One region of the Dietzia maris genome, then DNA from elsewhere that is predicted to be linked to it. Evidence: predicted binding sites of a transcription regulator. Region 1 holds the regulator's gene; the other holds the start of a gene.
What was found. Region 1 encodes LexA, which represses DNA repair genes until DNA is damaged. Its sites were predicted from a motif close to CGAACANNTGTTCG; they were not measured.

Region 1 (4,411 bases):
GACGTCGTCGTGGCGGTACCGGGCGGGGAGGTCGAGGTCCACCTGGCCGACGGCGGTTCGACCCTCACCGGTCCGTCCGCGCTCGTCGCCAGCGGCCGGTTCCACGGCGGTGCGTATCACACGCCCGCATACGCGACACACGCGGCCCCGATGTGAGATGATGCTGGGGAATGACTATTGATCACACGGCCGTTGAGCGGCCGACACGCGACCTCGATCCATCCATCGGCGAACTGCAGCTCGAGGAGAGATCCTCGCTGCGCCGGGTGGCGGGTCTGTCAACCGAACTCCAGGACGTCAACGACGCCGAGTACCGCCAGCTCCGACTGGAGCGGGTCGTACTGGTCGGCGTGTGGACCGAGGGGTCCGCAGCCCAGGCGGACGCCGCGATGGCGGAGCTCGCCCAGCTCGCCGAGACGGCGGGCTCCGAGGTCTGCGACGCTCTCATCCAGCGCCGCGACAAGCCGGACGCGGCGACCTTTATCGGCTCGGGAAAGGTGAGCGTTCTCAAGGACGTCATCGCCGCGACGGGTGCCGACACCGTCATCTGCGACGGTGAGCTCACCCCGGGTCAGCTCCTGGCGCTGGAGAAGGCGGTCAACGTCAAGGTCATCGACCGGACGGCGCTGATCCTCGACATCTTCGCCCAGCACGCGACCAGTCGCGAGGGCAAGGCGCAGGTCTCCCTGGCGCAGATGGAATACATGCTCCCTCGTCTCCGCGGGTGGGGTGAGTCGCTCTCCCGCCAGGCGGGTGGCCGGGCCGGCAGCAACGGTGGCGTCGGCCTCCGTGGCCCCGGTGAGACGAAGATCGAGACGGACAGGCGCCGCATCCGCGAGCGGATGGCGAAGCTGCGTCGCGAGATCAAGGGCATGAAGCAGTCCCGCGACACCAAGCGCTACCGCAGGCGTGCCACGCCCGTTCCGTCGATCGCTATCGCCGGATACACCAACGCCGGCAAGTCGAGCCTGCTGAACCGGATCACCGGCGCCGGCGTCCTCGTACAGAACGCGCTGTTCGCCACCCTCGATCCCACCACCCGCCGCGCCGACCTCCCCGACGGGCGATCGGTCGTGTTCACCGACACGGTCGGCTTCGTCCGGCATCTGCCCACGCAGTTGGTCGAGGCGTTCCGGTCCACGCTGGAGGAGGTGGTCGACTCCGAGCTGCTACTCCACGTCGTGGACGGTTCGGACGCGTTCCCCCTTCGTCAGATCGAGGCGGTCCGCAAGGTGATCAACGAGGTGGTGGAGGAGCAGAACGCCGAGCGCCCCCGCGAGTTGGTGGTCATCAACAAGATCGACGCGGCCGACCCGGTGGTGCTCACCGAGCTGCACCACGCCCTGCCGGACGCGGTATTCGTCTCGGCGGCCACGGGGCAGGGTGTCGACGAGCTGCTCGAACGGATCATGCAGATCGTGGCCTCCGGTGACATGGAGATGACTCTAGAGGTCCCGTACACGCGGGGTGACGTGGTCGCACGGGTCCACACCGAGGGTGCGGTCGTCGAGGAGGAGCACACCGACCGTGGCACTCGCCTGGTCGTGCGGCTGCCCGCCTCGGTGGCCGGTGAGCTCGGCGAATTCGTCTCGGACAGCAGTACGCGCGACGGGGCCGCCTGACCGGCCCCTGCGACGACGACGCCGCCTGACCCGATCGATCCCGGGCAGGCGGCGTCGTCGTCGAGGGCCGGTTCAGAGCTTGCGGAACACCGTGACGACCTTGCCCAGGATTGTGGCGTGCTCGCCCGGGATGGGACTGAAGGACGGGTTGTGGGGCAGGAGCCAGACCCCCGTGGAGTCCTTGCGGAAGGTCTTCACGGTCGCCTCACCGTCGATCATCGCGGCGACGATATCGCCGTTGTCCGCTACGTTCTGCCGCCGCACCACGACGTAGTCACCGTCGCAGATCGCCGCGTCGATCATCGACTCACCGACCACCCTGAGCATGAACAGGTCCCCGGACCCGACGAGGTCGGTCGGGAGGGGGAAGACCTCCTCCACGGCCTGCTCGGCCAGGATGGGGCCACCCGCAGCAATCCGGCCGAGGACCGGGACGTAGACGGGCTCGACCGCTCCGCTCGGACGACGGACCTCGCTGGTCGGCGACCGGCGACCCCGGGCCTTCTGCCCGGGCACCCCGTGGACGTCGACAGCCCGCGGCTTGTGCGGATCCCGGGTCAGGAACCCCTTCTTCTCCAGGGTCCGCAGCTGATGCGCTACCGACGACGTCGATTGCAGGCCCACCGCGTCCCCGATCTCGCGGATGCTCGGCGGATAGCCGCGCTCCTTGACCGTGTCGTGGATGTGCAGTAGCACGCTCTTCTGTCGGTCTGTCAGTGAGTCGAAGTCGGGCTTCGGCATCTCGGGTCCCTTCGGCGAATGGATGTTCGACGTCGTCATCTGTGTACACCCTATCGCCCCTCAGCGGGGAGCGCCACACACACGTTCGAAGTTTTTCGTCGCGGAATGGTGACCTTGTCGGAGTCGCGTGATACAACTCTAGGCGTATCGGGATTCGAACAGACGTACACAGAAACCCATACGGTTGTGCGAATCCGCTTCGCACACCGTATCGAGCAGGGAGTGGACATGACCATTCTGGAGATGCACTCGCACACCGACTCCACCGCGCGCTGGACGGAGATCTGCGCGGCAGAACACCGCGCTCCCGCACCGAGCGCGGACGGTGTCCGCCGGGATCCCGACCGGTCCGGTGAGCGTCAGACCCGTGGGCGTACCGGGACCCGACCCGGCGCGCGGCCGGTGGGCCGTCGCGACTCCGCCTCGCCCAACCGCGGCGCCTCCGCCGACCGGGTCGCCACCCTCGCACCGGCGCCCTCCCGCACACCGGCTCCGCGGCGGATCGTCCAGGCCCGCCCGGTGGCGTCCGACAGTGTGCGCGCCTGCCGCGTCGAGTCGTCGGCTCCGACCCGTGTCGTCGATGACGTGCCCGCCTGGGCACTCTTGGCCTGCGGCATCGCCTTCGGGATACTCATGCTCCTGGCCGTGGCGTTCCTCGGCGGGCCCGCCTACGCGTGACCGGCGCACCTGCCTCCTAGAATGAGTCGGGGACGGTGGTCAATCGTCCCCGCGTCCCGTGGTCCACGTCCCGGGAGGCGTGAAGTCCGGTCGACGAAGGGCCACACGGGAATGTACTGCCCTACATGCCACAACGAGGACTCCCGGGTGATCGACTCACGATCGGTCGACGAGGGTCAGGCCATCCGGCGCCGCCGGGAGTGCCCGGAGTGCGGGCACCGGTTCACGACGCTCGAGACGCCACTGCTGACGGTCCTCAAACGCAACGGTGTCACCGAGGCCTTCAGTCGCGACAAGGTGGTCCGGGGAGTTCGCCGCGCCTGCCAAGGCCGGTCCATCGATGAGGACGCCCTGCGGCGCCTCGCCCAGCAGGTGGAGGACACCGTCCGCGCTCGCGGCGCGTCCGAGGTGCCCGCCCACGAGATCGGTCTCGCGATCCTCGGCCCCCTCCAGGACCTCGACGAGGTGGGCTACCTACGCTTCGCCTCCGTCTACAAGCAGTTCAGCTCGGCCGACGACTTCGAACGCGAGATCATCGCACTCAGAGACCGCCGCGCGAGCCGCTGAGCCGCCGCGCGAACGTCTGACCCGCCGGGCGCTCAACGCCGGGCGCGGGGAGCGAGCGCGTTCGCGACCGCCTTGTCGATGCGCTCGGCCGACACCGGGCGGGCCGTGCCGAGGGACTGGGCGAACAACCCCACCCTGTATTCGGCCAGCAACCACCGCAGCTCGCGGGTCGCGCGCGCGCCGCCGGGCCGACGCCGCAGAGCCGCGCACGCCTCCTCGACGGTCTCCTCCGACCGCGCCAACCGGGCTGTCAGTTCCCGATGTCGGGCGGGGGACTTCTCCGCGAGGTCGAGTCGGACACCGACCGCCTTCACGTGCCGCTCCAGGTGCGGCAGCACGTCGACCGGATGACGCGCCAGGAAACCCTTACCCACCAGGAACTCCAGTGACGGTCTCACCGCCTCGGCGACCTCGGCCGGGGCCTCAGCCACACGCACGGACACCTCCTGCGCCGCCACCAAGGCGGGCACGACCGTCGAGATCGCCGATGCCACGGCCCCCGGCACCTCCGCCCTGGCGGCGTCCCGCAGTTCGGTGAACTCCGCCACCGTCAACACCGGCACGCCCTTACGTCGGGCGATGATGCGGCCGCACGCCGCCAGGGCGGCGTCCGAGACCAGTGCCTCGACGCCCCCGTGCGGGTACTGGGTCAGGGCCAGTCGCTGCTCGACCGGGCGGCCTCGCAGGATCGAGGAGGCGGAGACGAGGTCAGACGAGATGAGCGTGAGGACCGCCGACGCCTGCCTGGTCCGGCGTTCCTCCTCCGTCGCGCACGCGACCCGGTGGATGCCGTCCGCATCGAC
Region 2 (4,411 bases), 660 kb from region 1:
CTCGGCGCCGGGCTTCTCGGCATCGCGCTGACCACCGCGACCGGCACCGACTTCGGCACGCTCGTCCGCGACCGGATCTGCGCGCCGCTCGGAATGCCCGACACGGTCACCGACGACCTGCTCACCGAGGAGCAGCGGTGCCGCTCCGCGGTGGGTCACCGCAGCCGCGGGCGCCCGGCCGACCCCTGGCCCCTGCCCGGCATCCCCGGCGCAGGCGCACTGCGATCCACGGCCGCCGACCTCACGCGCTACCTCGCCGCGCAGCTCGACCCGTCGCGCACCGCCCTGGCCGACGCCATCCGGCTCACCCACGCGACCCCACCGGGCGGGCCCACGCAGATGGGTCTCGGGTGGCACCGGGCCGGGTCCGGGGTGCTCTGGCACAACGGCGGGACGGGCGGGTTCCGGTCGATCGCCGTCGTCGACCACCTCGGCGGGGTCGCGGCGGCCACCCTCGTGAACCAGACCAGGGGCGCCGACATGACCACCTTCCGACTCCTGCGCCGACTGGGCTCCTGACCCGGCCCGCCCGCCGGCCGCGCGGACCACGTCCTCGTCGTCGTCACCGCCCTCGGCAGCGCCGCACCGCGGCGGCCATACTGGACCGCATGGCGCAGACATGGAAGAAGATCGTGGAGGCCGACCCCGAGCACTCGCGGCGATACGCGCGGCGCTGGGATGACATGATCGCCGAGGGCGTCGACATCGACGGCGAGGCGCGGCTCGCCGACGCCATGGCGCCGCGCGGCGCGCGCATCCTCGACGTGGGCTGCGGCCAGGGACGGATGGGCGTCTACCTCCACGCCCGCGGCCACCGCGTCACCGGCGTCGACATCGACCCCTACCTCGTCGACCGGGCGCGCGAACAGTGCCCCGACGCCACCTGGGAGGTCGCCGACCTCGCCGACGACGGCTGGGCCGCCGGCCCCTTCGACCTGGCCGTGTCAGCCGGCAACGTCCTCGCCTTCGTCGACCCGGCCGACCGCGGAGCCGTCCTGGCCAACCTCGCCGCCCGCCTGGCGCCGGCGTCGGAGTCCACCGACGGACGACCCGGCAGGCTCGTCGTGGGATTCGGGCTCGACCGCGGTTGGACGCGGGAGGAGTTCGACCTCGACGCCGAGCGAGCCGGACTGCGGGTCGAGCAGCGGTGGTCGACCTGGGATCTGCGGCCCTTCGACGACGACAGCGGCTTCATGGTCGCGGTACTCGTACGTGCGTAGGGGCCCGTGCAGGTGCGCGCGTCGACCACGGGACCCTGGCTGCTCCCGGCGGCGCTCGTGAAGATCCAGGTCATGACCAGGTTGAAGCCGAGGCAGAACAGCAGGAACGACGTCGCGCGGGTCCAGCTCGCGTCCGGATAGCCGCCCCATGCGGTGAAGAACAGCGGGACGTGCCACAGCGCCCAGATCGGCCCCAGGATCATCGACGCGGCCAGCGGGCTGAACCGGTCCTGCAACCGGGGTAGCGCGAAGTCACGCCAGCCCGGCTCCTCCGCGAGCCCCGTGGTGACGAACTGGAAGAGCAGGAGCGGCACGTACATGCTCAGCGCCATGAGCGACGGCGCGTGGATCTCGCCGCCGGAGAACGCGAAGCCCGTGAGCAGCATCCCGCCCGGCACCCCGAGCAGCGCCACCGCGTACCACCGCCCCGGGACCCGCCAGCGCAGTAGTCGCCCGACCCAGCTGCGCACCCCGGCGCGCCCCTCGGTGACGGCGGTGACGAGGAAGGCCGAGGAGATCGGGCCGAGGTACGCGCCGGGGAGGACGCCGACGATCGAGTTGAGCGTCACGGGCAGGACGCCGAGCGCGGTCTCGGAGAGGACGTAGGGCGTCCAGGCGATCCAGCTGAGCAGGTTGGCGAGGACGAAGAACGTCGGCAACGGGTGGCGGCGGATGAAGTCCAGCGGCCGCGGCCGCTGCCGACGCGTGATGGCGGTGGCGGTGTCGGTGGGGGTTTCGCTGGGGGTTTCGGCGACGGTCATGACCGGCTGCTTCGGTGAGGTGCTCGCGCGGTGGCGGCGAGTGCGTTCACGGTAAGAAGCGGCGCCCCCGGCTCTCGAGAGGCGAAAGTGGTCACTTCGGGCGGCTGCATCGAAAGGTGCCAGTGGGACCTGCCGCCCGGCGAGGTGCTCGGCTCCGTCCGGCATCGTCCAGCACATCGCGGCAGGTAGATAGCCTAATGGGGTTATTGAACCGGGACCTGGTGTTCGAACACATGTGTGATAGCGGCGGTAGGATGGGGACATGATCTCGGACCTGGTGGAGTCGACGACGACGAGCGTTGAGCAGCTCGCGTCGGTGTGCTGGTCGGAGGTGTCCGAGTCGGAGTTGCCTGTGGTGTTGCGGCGGCTGGAGGAGGTGTCCCGGCGTGTAGAGGCCATCAGTGCTGCGGGGGCTGCGGAGGCGGCCGGCCGCGCGGAACGTGCGGGCCGGTCGGTGTCTTCGGCGGCGACGTCGCTGGGCAGGGATCTGGGGTTGACGGCGGGGCAGTGCCGGGCCCGGATCGACGCCGGGCGCCGTCAAGGATCTCCCGCGATGGAGGCGCATCGACGGGGACGGATCACCGCCGGGCAGGAGCGGGCGATCGGTGAGGCGGTCGCCGAACTGCCCGAGGGCGCCCCCGATGAGGCGCGGGAGGATTTCTCCCGCCATCTGACGGGGTTGGCGCAGGCGGGGGCCAGCGTGCGGGCACTGACCGCGGCGGCGGCGAGGGAGTTGGCCAAGGCGGATCCGGGCCGGTTGGAGCGGCTGGAGGAGATGCAGCAGAAACGGCGGGGGTTGCGGGCGCATCGGCCGGGTCTGGATGGGCTGGCGAGCATGGGGATCACAGCCGAGCCGCGCCTGCAAGCGCTGCTCGCGGCGGTGATCGCCCGGTTCGGCGGCCCGGGTCAGTGCATCGCCGCACCGGCGGATCCGGAGTCTGGTGGGCAGGCCGGCCCGGAGGCGTTGGCCGCGGACGACACGCGTGCTGCGGGCCAGCGGGCCTATGACGCGCTGTGCCACGTGCTGGCTCTGGGCTTGGCGGTGGAGCCGGGCGCGAGCCGCGGGGTGGTCGACACCGACGGCGGGGTGCAGCTGAGCGCCGGGCAGGCGGTGACGTTGGCGGGACGACGCTCCTGGTTTCTGTCAGCACTGCGCGACGGGCGCGAGGAGCGCCGAATCGATGTGGACCGGGGTCGGGATCGTCGGTTGGCCTCGGCGATGCAGCGGCTGGTGATGTATGCCGCGCACGGTGGGTGTACCCATCCGGGGTGCGAGCAGCCGGCGGCACAGTGTCAGGGCCACCACGTGACGGACTGGTCGCGGGGCGGTCCCACGACGGTGTCGAGCCTGGCGCTGGTGTGTCCTGTCCACCACGGGTGGATCGGTGACGGGCCCGGCCAGTGGCGCACGGTCCCGGACCCGGCACGCCCCGGTATGCCCCGATGGATCCCACCCGGTACTCCGGCGAGGGCGGCGTGACCTCCTCACAGTTGGCAGGTGACCCGGCCGGGTCGGGCGCTGCGTGCCCGGGCCTCCGGCTGGCCAGCCGACTCGCGATCCCCCCGCGAGCGTCCGGTCACGCTGTCACCTGCGCCGTCGGCGAGCCACCGATCGGTAAGCTGGCCCGCATGACCACCAGCCACCTCGACGCCCCCGACCTCGCCGGCCAGACGGACGCCGATCGGCCGGCCGCGGACCCGGTGCGCGACGCCGTCCACGGTGCCGCCCGTCGTGCCCGCGCCGCCTCTCGCGAGCTGGCGCTGCTGACCGCCGACCGCAAGAACGCGCTGCTGCTCGCCGCGGCCGATGCTCTCGTGTCGGCGGAGGCGACGATCCTCGAGGCCAACGCGGCGGACATCGCCGAGCAGATCGAGGCCGGTACCGGAGAGGCCATGCTCGACCGGCTCCGCCTGACCGCCGACCGGATTGAGGGCATCGCGAGCGGGCTGCGCCAGGTCGCCGGTCTGGCGGACCCGATCGGGACCGTCACCCGCGGGTCGACCCGGCCCAACGGGCTCCAGCTCCGTCAGGTCCGCGTGCCGCTGGGCGTGGTCGGGATGATCTACGAAGGGCGTCCCAACGTCACCGTCGACGCCTTCGGTCTGGCCTTCAAGTCCGGCAACGCAGCGCTCCTCCGCGGCTCCCGCTCGGCACGCAACTCCAACGAGGCGCTCGTCGAGGTCCTGCGCGGGGTGCTCGCCGAGCACGACCTGCCCGTCGACGCCGCGCAGTTATTGCCCTCGGAGGACCGCTCGTCGGTCACCCACCTCATCCAGGCGCGCGGTTTCGTCGACGTCGTGATCCCCCGGGGAGGCGCGGGCCTCATCCAGGCCGTGGTGGAGAACGCCAAGGTCCCCGCCATCGAGACCGGCACCGGCAACTGCCACCTCTACATCCACGGAGACGCGGACCTCGACGAGGCGATCAGC

Region 2: VYL96_RS05580 (HNH endonuclease signature motif containing protein) is a predicted target of LexA. The motif match lies at 2,208-2,221, and genes of this name have one in related genera.

The regions. Positions count from the first base shown of each region.
Region 1 is NZ_CP143053.1:1,874,657-1,879,067, reverse strand. Features, by position in the region: gene dapF (diaminopimelate epimerase) at 1-156, shown strand, start outside; gene hflX (GTPase HflX) at 171-1,622, shown strand; gene lexA (transcriptional repressor LexA) at 1,695-2,363, opposite strand; gene VYL96_RS08620 (hypothetical protein) at 2,592-3,041, shown strand; gene nrdR (transcriptional regulator NrdR) at 3,153-3,608, shown strand; gene hrpA (ATP-dependent RNA helicase HrpA) at 3,641-4,411, opposite strand, start outside.
Region 2 is NZ_CP143053.1:1,218,593-1,223,003, forward strand. Features, by position in the region: gene VYL96_RS05565 (serine hydrolase domain-containing protein) at 1-519, shown strand, start outside; gene VYL96_RS05570 (class I SAM-dependent DNA methyltransferase) at 609-1,220, shown strand; partial or broken gene VYL96_RS17270 (CPBP family glutamic-type intramembrane protease) at 1,289-1,606, opposite strand; gene VYL96_RS05575 (hypothetical protein) at 1,551-1,826, shown strand; gene VYL96_RS05580 (HNH endonuclease signature motif containing protein) at 2,244-3,461, shown strand; gene VYL96_RS05585 (glutamate-5-semialdehyde dehydrogenase) at 3,611-4,411, shown strand, end outside.